3 regions of the Pseudoalteromonas sp. PS1M3 genome follow, and region 2 is predicted to be linked to each of the others. Evidence: predicted binding sites of a transcription regulator. Region 2 holds the regulator's gene; each other region holds the start of a gene.

Region 1 (4,271 bases), 1.6 Mb from region 2:
CGCCTTTTTAATAAAGTCTTCTGACTGAAACCCTATAGTACTGAAGCTTTGAATTTGCTCAATAAACAAGTTGTGAACCGCACTTATTTTAGCCTGTGACAGGTCGTCTAACGCAGCCATTGCCATCCCAACTTTTTGAACTTGTTTAGGCTCCAAGTGCTTAAGTATTTGCGCTGCATCTTCCTCTGACAAGCTCAGTAATAAAATAGCGGCTTTATCTACACCGTCTAGCTTATCAACATCAAACGCTGCTGGAAGTTGTTTTTGTTCTTGATCTTGATCAGTCATCTTCTGTTAACCACGCTTTCACTACTTGTGATGATAGTTCTGGTTCATTGGCTACAAGGGCACGAATTGCTTTGAGTAAGTCTTCGTCGCCATGTAAATCTGGTAACTGCAGTGTACCATCGCTTGAGAAACCAATTGAAGCAGAATCAAAGTCTTTGTTTAGCATATCCAACGTGCTATCGCCAATGTCTACGCCTGCACTTAACGCATCTTCGTCATATTCTTCAAGTGTATCGTCTGGGTAAATTAAGCGTTTAAGCATCGGTTTAACTACCGCCATTATGAGTACAATAATAACTAATGCACCCAGTACCAAGCGGATTATTTTCATAAACCAATCCTGCTCCCAAAGCGGCACGCTAATATCAAAATCAGTTGCTTCGCGAACAAACGGAACCGTTACCACTTCAAGTGCATCACCACGCTGCATGTCAAAACCAACGCCACCTTGTAATAAACGACGAATATTTGACAGTTCTTCCACTGAGCGCGGTGTCATTGTGGTTTCACCGTTTTCACCTACTTTTGGAATGTAGTCAACGGCCACCGACACGCTTATTCTGCGTATCACACCTGTTTGCTGGCGCTTATGTGAGATAGTTGTATCTAACTCATAGTTACGCGTCGCTTCTTTATGCGTTCTTGATGGTGAAGTTGCACTACCTGCGCCACCTTGTCCTGCTACTTCAGGGATATTAGAGTTTACTGGAGGCTGATTCGTCAGTGCACCAGGTATACCTACCGCTAAACCACCTATATTATTTTCTTCGAATGTTGTTTCGCTTCTTACTGCTGGTAAATCTGGGTTGTAGCGTTTTTGCGTCTCCTCAACAGCACTAAAGTCCATACTTAAATCAACTTGTGCAGTGTAGTTTGCAAGCCCTACAACAGGTATTAAAATACTGTCTATTTTTTCAAGATATTCTTGTTCACGCTTACGCTCTATGTCGTACTCTTTACGTGAACGTGCAGCAAGCGATGTTTGTGAGCCTGAATTTAGTAAGCGACCATTTTGATCCGTTACTGTTACACGAGCCGGCTCTAAACCTTGTACAGCCGATGCAACCATATCAACCACTGAGTCGACCTCTTCGCTATCTAGCGAACGCCCACGCTTAAGAGTAAGTACAACAGTTGCTGAAGGCTTTTTCTCTCTGCGCGCAAATACATTTTCTTTTGGAATGGCAAGCAATACACGTGCACGCGTAATATTATTGAGCTCTTCAATTGTGCGCGCTAACTGTTGTTCTCGGCCATGCTTTAAGCGTTCACGTTCTAAACGCTGACTTACACCAAACCCCATGTCTTGCATAAAAATATCTGAACCCGATGTAGGGCCTTGCTCTAACCCTTCGCGAGTCATTAAAAGTTTAATATTTTGATACTCAGTTTCAGGGACGAGTACTACATTTCCATCTACTTGGTATTCAATTTTTTGTGCATCTAAAAAGTCGAGCGTTTCAATAAGCTCTTCTGTCTGCATTTTACCAAGCGGGCGCATATCTGGCTGACGCGCCCAAATAATAATAAATATAGCAATCGCTAAACAAATGCCTAAAGCAATAACTAAAGTTACTTGGCGCAATAAATCAACGCCATTTAGCGAACTTAAGTAGCCTGATTTCTGTTCTTGTTGATCGTCGCTATCGCTTTGGTCCATTTCACCAGTAGCAAGAGCCAGATCGGTTGATTGATTAGATTGCGCCACAATAATTCTCCACTACCTAGTTAAACAGGCATGTTCATGATTTCTTTGTAAGCTTCGACAAGTTTATTACGAACCTGCACTGTCGCTTCAAATGCAACTGACGACTTTTGAGAAGCAATCATTGCTTCAGCCAAAGACACGCTTCTGTCGCCTGTTTCTACCGCCACTACTTTTTGTTTAGCATCTTGCTGCAAACCGTGCACAGTATTAATTGCATCCGATAGCATATCGCCAAATTGAGCGGTTGATGAGGCTTGTGTTTTTACTGGCAGTCTTTCGATTTGATTATTACGGCCAGCCTCTAAAGCCATTGATTGCATTTCTTGAAATACAGCGCTGTTTTGAATTTTCATAATTTGTCTCTGACAATGCAGTTAACTCTTAACATGAATAAAGCACAAAGCATGCCAATAAATTAAATTAATAATTTCAATTAGTTAGAAGAGGTTTGGCAAGTCAGAGTTTTGACAGCCCTAAATTCAAAGAGTAAATTTAGGGCTAAAAATGATGTTATGCGGGGAGTGAAATACCTAAATCGCGCATCTGCGCTAGTTTGTAACGTAAAGTCCGAGGGCTTATACCTAGCGTTTCAGCGACATCTTTTCGCTTACCTTGGCATCTTGCTAACGTTTCTAAAATAATACGATGTTCTTTATCTTTTAGCTCATCCTTATAGCTTCCCGTATCAACAGCCAATAAGTCTTGTTTTGTTGGCTCAGCTGGAGATGACTGTTCGTCATAATAAGCTGAACTCATAGCTCCTTGGTCAATATCTTTATTAGTAACACCTATTTGTTGCTGAGTAGTATGTTGCGCGCTGACAGATGCAGGCTCCATTACAAAATCTGTCGCCGCTATGTTTTCAATGAAAATAGCATGCTCGTTTAGAGTATCCCCAGTCCTAAGTATTAACGCACGTTGTATTACGTTATCAAGCTCACGCACATTACCAGGCCATGAATGAGCAAGTAATTTTTTCTCTGCGGCACTATCAAGATAAGCCATAGGCTCTTTACTTTTGTTTAAGTGGCGCTCAATTAAATGCTTAGCCAATACAAGGATATCTCCAGGTCGCTGACAAAGTGGTCGCCACATCAAAGGAAACACATTAAGCCTGTAATATAAATCTTCTCTAAATTGGTTTTCGGTAACCGCTTCTTTCAAATCGCGGTTACTTGTTGCAAGTATACGTACATCTAACTGGATTGTTTTTCTTCCACCTAAGCGCTCTACTTCGCGCTCTTGCAACACACGAAGTAGTTTAGCTTGCAGCCCTAAATCCATTTCTGTTATTTCGTCGAGCAATATAGTACCGCCTTGCGCTTGCTCAAACTTACCAGGACACGCTTGAATTGCGCCTGTAAACGCGCCTTTTTCATACCCAAATAAGGTTGCTTCAAGCATATTTTCAGGAATTGCTGCACAGTTAATCGCAACAAACGGCGCATCGCATCGGTTCGATTTATCATGAATATACCGTGCAAGCACTTCCTTACCTGAACCACTTGGGCCTAGCACCATAACGCTCGCATCAGAGCGTGCAACTTTACTTGCTAACTCTAAAAGTTGAATACTGCTTGGGTCGGCAACAATGGGGCCGTCGGTCTCTTTTGCTTTTTCAGGTAAGTATCGACTTACCATATTGAGTAAAACTTCAGGTGCAAACGGCTTTGCCATGTAATCAATAGCGCCCAAGCGCATCGCTTCAACAGCATCGTCAATGGTAGCGTACGCCGTCATCATTAAAACAGGCAATTCAGGGTGGTTAAGCTTAATACTGCGTAGTAAATCAAGCCCACTCATAGTGCCCATTTGTACATCACTCACCACCAGCGAAAATTGCTCTTTTTTTAGCAATAACATGGCTTGCTCTGCACAATTAGCCGCAATACATTCAATCCCCGACATTTCGAGTGTGTCAATTAAGGCTTCGCGAAGCCCTGCATCATCTTCGACAACTAAAATAGTGTTACTCATAATGATTCCTCTAATTTAGATGCGGTGCGAATAGGTAAAAGCAAACTAAAGCATGCTCCACCGCCTTTATTATTAGTCACGTCAACACGCCCCTGATGAGCGTTTGCAACCGAACTCACAACAGCAAGCCCTAACCCTGTGCCTTGGCTTTTAGTGGTATAAAAGGGTTCAAATATTTTTTCTGCTTGAGTTAAATCAACACCTGGACCGTTATCGGATACACTGATACGAACAAAATCTGGATTTTGCTCGTCAGTCGCAGCACTTAATTTTACTTCAGCGCCAGCACCAATGACTT
Region 2 (4,271 bases):
AATTAGGGTTTACCTTTTTTGATAAACCTATTTTTACGCTATACAACAACAAGCAAACATGGCGAATTAACGCTAATGAAGCAACATTATACGAAGGCAGACAACTAATATTAGAAGGTAACGTTGTTGCTAGTAATTTAACTGATAACGCAATGATAGATAAAATTAATGCTGATAACATTCAGGTAGATATAAAATTACTAACGATGCAATCAGAGCAGCCTGTCATTGTTACAGGGCCCAATTTAAAAATCACCGGTAAAGGCTTAGAAGCCGATTTAAAAACCGAAGTGATAAAATTAATTAACCATACGCGAACTATTTATTATGACCAATAAACTATCAACACTCTTTATTATTCCAACATTTTTACTTGCATTAGGTACTAATGCCGCTGAACCAACAGCGCCAATTTCTGCAAATCAAATTTCGATTAGTGCGGATAAACAAGAGGGTCAACTAAAAGAAAACGTAGGTATCTTCGAAAAAAATGTTGAAATTATTCATGGCGACAGAAAAATTACCGCAGACCGCCTTGAGGTTCACAAGCGCGATGAGCTAGGCGACAACAAGCAATTGTTAATTGCCACAGGTACGCCTGCATATTTTGAAGAAAAACAAGCCGACGGCACAATAATGAGCGCCAGCGCTAATGAAGTTAGGTACGATGTTTCAACGCGTTTTTTAACATTAATTGGAGATGCAGAGATATCTCAAGCTGGGCAAAAAATGAATGCTAAAAGCATTACCTACGATATAGAACAGCAGCTTATTAGCGCCGAAAAAGATGAAAGCTCAACTGACCGTGTACACACTATCTTAGTGCCTGTGGAGCCTAAAAAAAATGACAAAGGCCAACCATGAGCACATTAAAAGCAGAGCTACTAGCCAAAAGCTACAAAGGCCGTGAAGTTGTAAAAAATGTGGGCTTAGAAGTTAAAGCTGGCAGTATTGTAGGCTTGCTTGGGCCAAACGGCGCAGGTAAAACAACAACCTTTTACATGATTGTAGGCTTAGTCCCTAGCGACAAAGGCAAAATATCTATCGATGATAACGATATTACGCTTTTACCTATGCACAGTCGTGCTAGATTAGGCATTGGCTACTTACCACAAGAGTCGTCTATATTTAGAAAATTAACAGTGTATCAAAACTTAATGGCTATTTTAGAAACTCGAAAGGAGCTCACTAAACAAGCCAGAGAAGATACATTGAATAATCTATTAGATGAATTTAGCATTCAACACATTCGCGACAGCAAAGGCATGGCATTATCGGGCGGAGAACGTCGCCGAGTGGAGATTGCACGTGCTTTAGCCGCAGATCCAAAGTTTATTTTGTTAGACGAACCATTTGCCGGTGTTGACCCTATCTCAGTATTAGATATTAAAAAAATTATTGAACACCTGAAAAACCGTGGGATTGGCGTATTAATAACAGACCACAATGTAAGAGAAACCCTTGATGTTTGCGAAAAAGCCTACATTGTTTCTCATGGGGAACTGATTGCTTCTGGTACCCCTGAACACGTATTAAATGATAAAACTGTACGCGATGTATATTTAGGCGAGCAATTTAGGCTGTAACATTTACGCCTTATTTATAAGCATCTGCTAGTATTAATTATAACAACTTAAAAGGATTGTTAGAGATACATGAGGCAATCACTACAGCTGCGCATGGGCCAGCAACTTACAATGACACCTCAGTTGCAACAAGCTATTCGCTTGCTGCAATTAAGCACATTGGATCTTCAGCAAGAAATACAAGAAGCGCTCGACAGCAACCCATTACTTGAGGTTGAGGAGCAAGACTATGCCGATGATCTTGCGGGCAAAAATGAGCAAAAAGCGGATAACGATGAAGTTACAGTAACCGTATCTGCAGATGAAGCCCCTAGCGAGTATGAACAAGACAGTGGTGAAGCGCTTGCTAAAGATACCGTAAGTGACGACATGGCAATGGACGTTAGCTGGGATGAGTACATGAGTGCAGCCCCTGCATCTTCTTCAGGACCAATGCCTGAAGATGAGTCTATATATCAGGGCGCATCAACTGAAACGCTTCACGAATACTTAATGTGGCAATTACAATTAACGCCATTTAGCCCTACAGATGAAGCCATTGCTATTGCTATTGTAGAAGCAGTGGATGATTCAGGCATACTGACACTCAGTTGCGAAGAGATTTTAGAGAGCTTTAATCAAGATAACGACGATGACGTTGAGGTTGAACTTGACGAAATAGAAGCGGTTTTAAAGCGCATTCAGCTATTTGACCCAGTGGGTATTGCGGCACGTAGCTTACAAGAGTGCTTGTGTATTCAGTTAAATCAATTTGATAAAGGCACGCCTTTTATTGATGAAACAAAAATGATTTTAACCGAGCACATTGATTTGTTAGCTGCTCGTGACTACCGTACATTAATGAAAAAAACGAAGCTCAAAGAAGATGAGCTTAAAGAAGTAATGACACTTATTCATACGCTCAACCCTAAGCCTGCAGACACAATAGTACGAGAAGAGTCTGAGTATGTAATACCTGATGTGTCAGTTAAAAAAATTAAAGGCCGCTGGATTGTAGAGTTAAACCCAGACAGCATGCCAAAAATTCGTGTAAACAGCCAATATGCAGCGATGTCGCGTACAGTTAAATCAAGCGGCGACAGTCAATTTATTCGCTCACATTTACAAGAAGCTAAATGGTTTATAAAAAGCTTAGAAAGTAGAAATGATACACTTTTAAAAGTAACTAACTGTATTGTTAAACAACAACAGGGCTTTTTTGAACACGGGCCAGAAGCCATGAAACCGATGGTTTTAAATGATGTTGCCGAAATGGTAGAAATGCACGAATCAACAATTTCGCGCGTAACTACGCAAAAGTATATGCACACACCGCGTGGAATATTTGAGCTTAAATACTTTTTCTCAAGCCACGTAAGTACCGAAAATGGTGGAGAATGTTCATCTACGGCAATACGTGCACTTATTAAAAAATTAATCGCAGCAGAAAACTCAGCAAAACCATTGAGTGATAGCAAAATTGCGGATATATTGGCTGAGCAAGGAATTAAAGTAGCGAGACGTACAATCGCAAAATATCGCGAATCTCTTGCTATTCCACCGTCAAATCAGCGAAAGAGCCTGATCTAAGACGCTAAACAAAGAGGGTAATGCTTATGCAACTAAATTTAACTGGTCGTCATGTAGAACTAACTGATTCATTAAGAGACTATATAAATACCAAATTTGCGAAGCTAGAAAGGCACTCTGATCATATTAATAATGTTCATGTCATTCTTGATATAGAAAAATTAAATCAAAAAGCAGAAGCAACTATTCATGTAAGTGGTGCTGAATTATTCGCATCCACTGAACATCAAGATATGTATGCAGCTATTGATTCATTGATTGACAAGCTTGACCGTCAAGTAATTAAACACAAAGAGAAGCTTGCTCGACACTAATATGATGAAATTAAGTTCACTTATATGCCAGGACTGCAGTAAAGCTGCGGTCCTTTTTAATAGTAAAAAAAGAATTTTAGAGTTTATTAGCGAGCTGGCTCACGATAAATTACCGTATTTATCTCAACAGGATATTTTGGGCGCTTTATTAACCCGCGAAAAGCTAGGCAGCACAGGGATAGGAAGAGGTATTGCTATTCCACATGGCCGAATGAGCGGCGCACAAGAACCTTTAGCATTGGTGTTAGTAAGTGAAACACCGATTAATTTTGATGCTATAGACAACCGCCCTGTTGATATTTTTGTTGCACTCATCGTACCTGAAGGCGATAACCAACAGCATTTAAAGACGCTAGCAACGATAGCTGATAAACTAAAAAATAAAGAATTTTGTAAGCAGCTTCGCTGTGCTAAATCGGATGCTGAGTTGTATCAAATTATTGTTGACCAATCGTAACAAATTTAAAGGGTGATTAATGGAGTTGATTATCATAAGTGGCCGTTCTGGTTCTGGTAAGTCGGTTGCTTTACGCGTTGTTGAAGATCTAGGTTATTATTGCGTAGATAACATTCCAGTAAATTTATTACCTTCTTTGGTAAGAAGCGTTTCTGATAACTACGATAAAATTGCCGTTAGTATAGATGTGCGAAATTTACCAAAAGAGCAAGATGAATTTAATCACATCATCGAATACTTACCGGGTTTTACAAAACCAACGCTGTTCTACTTAGACAGTGAAGATCAAACCCTTATTAAACGCTTTTCTGAAACCAGACGCTTACACCCTTTATCAATAGATTC
Region 3 (4,271 bases), 1.4 Mb from region 2:
AAGGCTTGTGTTGTAAGGCGCTGGCGCGTCACCAAAATCAATTGAGCTATCAGTTACTTTTACTTCGGCAATGGCACAGCGCGCACCGTCGTTTTGACTTGATTTAGGCCCCGATGTAAACACATTTGCCACCGGGGTGTAGCCAACGACTGGGCTAACACTTAAATCAACTTTATGGATTTTACCGCTTTTATTGTTACTAAAATAAAACTGGCCCTTCACATCAAAATAAGCCGCGCCAAATGCGCCAGTATCATCGCCTACATCAACTTGAGTAATTAACGTATGGGTATTTGCTGCAATATCTATTTCGTATAAATTGCCATTTGGCTCAACCGCGTATAAAAGGTTACTAGTTGGGTGAAAGGCAAAGTCATAAATAGACAATTTCCAAGTATTTGTATTGGTTAACAAACTTGCCGTAATAGATGCATCTAAGTCACCATCTAAATTAATACCATATAGGCCAAAGTTAGGATGATAAACATAATAGGTAGCTCGTTGGTCATTGCCCTCACCTACAACTTGTATATCACCTACATAAAAATTAGTGGCAGGTAAACCTTGTACGTTTAGCCGCTTCATTTCGTAGTTGCTGCCAAGCTGCACTACGCTACCAGGCGTTTGCTTACTGTAACCGTACATGTATTGATCTTTATAATTAAAACCGACTGCATTAACGCTGTTAGTATTTAATTCGTTAGCGAACGTTAGCTGCGATGCTAAAACGGTAGGTTTAGCTGAAACTAAATCTATTCCGTATAGTTGCGCGTTAGCATCTTGCATTAAAAATGCCTGGCTAGGGCAGGACTCGAATGGTTGACTGAGCACAGCGCATGGAAATATAACTAAGCATGCTGTTGCAAGTTTATTTAGTTTCATAATTTAGCCCTTAAAAAGTTAAGTAATTAAACTGTTGCAGGGTCTATTCCAAAACTTAACTTTATGAATTTATTATAAATAAAATAAATTCAGTATAATCCTAATGCAGTTTGCAATTGACAAGTTTGCATTTTGCAAAATGTGAGAGAATACACTCGCATGTTTACTTACAATTTAAGTATTATTTTTTACCAATAACTATGCTTTACTATTATTGGTTTACGCTAATTAGCTGAGCTTTTGATTAAGGGGGAAAAATGAGCATTGTTACAGATATATTTTTATGGCTTTTAATTGAAACAGCCTTCGGTTTCTTGTTTTATGCAACAGGTTGTATGCTGTTAAAAGTGACAACGTTTGGAAGCTATAAAATGGAATTTAAAGATTATGCTAGTTTTAAACAAAGGAAATCCAATAAAGTAGTGCCGGTTATTGCGCTAGGCGTTGGCTTCTATATAACTATGATTACCCTGCTCGCTTTCATTAATAGTTAACTACATAGCTAAAAAACACGTTAGCGCTTATCACTGGTTAAATGGATGTTGCACGCAACACACCCATATGAGTAGCTCCCACAATTTAACAAAACAATGGGGATAACTCTCACTCATTTTCAAAACATTAAATATATTTTTTACTGCACTAATTAGTACTAACCTTGCACCTAAAGTGTTCGTTTTTAAATCTCTAAATCCTAAAAGCACATTAATATAACTATTAATCAACAGCTTAAAGTTATGGCTAGGTTATTGCTTTATTGAACACTAAGCACGTTAATTAACGGCATACATATTGGTTGAAAAAGCAACCAGAGGCAAAGAGGCCCGTACACAATTGTATTTAATTACAATTGTGACGGGCTTTTTTGTGTGTAAAATTTAAACCGTCACTGAAGGAATGCCTAATGCAAACCGCGCAAAAAATACTAATAATTGGCAATGGTATGGTCGGACATCATTTTGTAGAAAAAATGCGCCAAAGCGATGCTAACGCAAACATCACCGTTTTGTGTGGTGAAGCAAATTTAGCTTACGACCGTGTTTATTTATCAAGCGTATTTGATGGTAAAACAGCAAACGATTTAGCGCTAACAACTTTAGAAAATTATCAACAACTCAATATTAATGTATTCACTAACCAATGGGTTGAAGGCATAGATAGAGTAAACAAAGTTGTTAATACTCAAACAGGCGATCAATACCCGTACGATAAGCTTGTACTTGCTACGGGCTCGTTCCCGTTTGTCCCGCCAATTAAGGGAAACGATCAACCACATTGTTTAGTTTATCGCACCCTAGAGGATTTAGAGCAAATAAAAGCCAGTGCCGCAGCCAGTAAAAGTGGTGTAGTTATTGGTGGTGGTTTATTAGGACTTGAAGCCGCGAACGCCATTAAACAATTAGGACTTGATACACATGTTGTTGAATTTGCGCCGCAGCTTATGGCTGTCCAGCTAGACGAGCAAGGCGGCACGCTATTAAAAAATAAAATAGAAAAACTGGGTGTGACTGTTCATACATCAAAAGCGACCAGCGAAATAGTTAAAGGTGAAACTAGCCGCTTTAGATTAAACTTTTCAGACGACACTTATTTAGAAACCGACTTAATTCTATTCTCTGCCGGTATTCGTCCTTATGATCAGCTAGGTAAAGTGGCTGATCTAGAGCTTGGGGAGCGTGGCGGTATAGTTATCAATAACCAGTGCCAAACATCAGACCCTGATATTTTGGCTATTGGCGAATGTGCCCTATGGGACAAAAAGTTATTTGGCTTAGTGGCGCCGGGTTACAACATGGCTCGCGTTGCAGCAAGCCAGCTAAGTGGCGGCGAGCTTGAGTTTTTAGGTGCAGATATGAGCACTAAATTAAAACTATTAGGTGTAGAAGTAGGATCTATTGGTGATGCGCATGCAAAAACGCCCAACTGCAAAGAGCTCATTTATCAAGATCCAATTAGAGATTGCTACAAAAAAATTATATTAAATGAAACTGGCGATAAGCTTTTAGGCGCTGTCCTTGTTGGCGATACCAGTGATTACGATACGCTACTTCAATACATGTTAAACGACATGGACTTACCAGAGCACCCTGAATGTTTAATTTTACCAGATAGCGCCGGCGCCCCTTCTCTTGCGGGCAGCGCCCTACCCGATACAGCCACTATTTGTTCGTGTCATAACGTGAGTAAAGGCGACATTGTTGGAGCTATTGATGGTGGCTCATGCGATTTAGCCTCAGTTAAATCATGCACCAAAGCTGCCAGCGGTTGCGGTGGTTGTGCAGCGTTACTTAAATCGGTAGTTGACGACGAACTGGCAAGTCGAGGCGTTGAAGTAAATAATCACCTCTGTGAGCACTTCGCGTATTCGCGTCAAGAATTACTCCATGTGGTTAAAGTAGAAAGCATCAAAACTTTTGATGATTTAATAGCTAAACATGGCAGCGGCCATGGCTGTGAAATATGTAAACCCGCAGTGGCCTCTATTTTAGCCTCAACATGGAACGATTTTATCCTAGAGCCAACACATGTAGGTCTTCAAGATACAAACGACACCTTCCTTGCCAATATGCAAAAAGACGGCTCTTACTCTGTTGTACCGCGTATTGCTGGTGGTGAAATTACACCCGACAAACTCATTGTCATCGGTCAAGTAGCTAAAGACTTTAATCTTTATTGTAAAGTGACTGGCGGACAACGCATCGATTTATTTGGTGCACGTTTAGAAGAGCTGCCTGTTATTTGGGAAAGACTGATTGATGCTGGCTTTGAGACAGGTCACGCTTATGGTAAATCTCTGAGAACGGTTAAGTCTTGCGTAGGAAGTACATGGTGTCGTTATGGCGTACAAGACAGTGTAGGTCATGCCATCGATATCGAAAACCGTTATAAAGGATTGCGCTCTCCTCATAAAATAAAAATGGCAGTGTCAGGCTGTACCCGCGAATGTGCTGAAGCACAAAGTAAAGACATTGGTATCATAGCAACTGAAAATGGATGGAACTTATACGTGTGTGGTAACGGTGGCATGCGCCCTCGCCATGCAGACTTATTTGCTACCGACTTAGATACAACCACGCTTATAAAATACATTGACCGTGTATTGATGTTTTACATAAAAACCGCCGACAAGTTACAGCGTACTTCAGTATGGATGGAGAACTTAGAGGGCGGCCTTGATTATCTCAAAAGTGTAGTGATTGACGACAGTTTAGGTATTTGCCAAGAGCTTGAAGAACAAATGGATTTGGTAGCGAATACATACGCATGTGAGTGGAAAAAAACAGTAGACAATCCAGAAGCAACAAAACGCTTTCGCCAATTTGTTAATAGCCCACAAACCGATGACAACATTTTGTTTGTGCAAGAACGTAATCAAATTCGCCCAGCCA

The links. The regulator sigma-54, encoded in region 2, starts transcription at its own class of promoters, with help from an activator protein. The targets are predictions, from matches to a motif close to GTTGGCACGNNNNTNGNNT.
Region 1: the regulator sigma-54 is predicted to act here: its motif matches at 2,390-2,408, upstream of fliE (flagellar hook-basal body complex protein FliE).
Region 3: the regulator sigma-54 is predicted to act here: its motif matches at 1,619-1,637, upstream of nirB (nitrite reductase large subunit NirB).

What each region holds. Positions count from the first base shown of each region.
Region 1 is NZ_AP022624.1:2,527,651-2,531,921, forward strand. It holds gene fliG (flagellar motor switch protein FliG) at 1-288, opposite strand, end outside; gene fliF (flagellar basal-body MS-ring/collar protein FliF) at 281-1,996, opposite strand; gene fliE (flagellar hook-basal body complex protein FliE) at 2,017-2,349, opposite strand; gene PS1M3_RS11765 (sigma-54 dependent transcriptional regulator) at 2,507-3,973, opposite strand; gene PS1M3_RS11770 (PAS domain-containing sensor histidine kinase) at 3,970-4,271, opposite strand, start outside.
Region 2 is NZ_AP022624.1:541,818-546,088, reverse strand. It holds gene lptC (LPS export ABC transporter periplasmic protein LptC) at 1-338, shown strand, start outside; gene lptA (lipopolysaccharide transport periplasmic protein LptA) at 328-864, shown strand; gene lptB (LPS export ABC transporter ATP-binding protein) at 861-1,586, shown strand; gene PS1M3_RS02530 (RNA polymerase factor sigma-54) at 1,656-3,155, shown strand; gene hpf (ribosome hibernation promoting factor) at 3,182-3,469, shown strand; gene ptsN (PTS IIA-like nitrogen regulatory protein PtsN) at 3,474-3,926, shown strand; gene rapZ (RNase adapter RapZ) at 3,946-4,271, shown strand, end outside.
Region 3 is NZ_AP022624.1:1,972,607-1,976,877, forward strand. It holds gene PS1M3_RS09080 (LruC domain-containing protein) at 1-882, opposite strand, end outside; gene PS1M3_RS09085 (hypothetical protein) at 1,140-1,376, shown strand; gene nirB (nitrite reductase large subunit NirB) at 1,787-4,271, shown strand, end outside.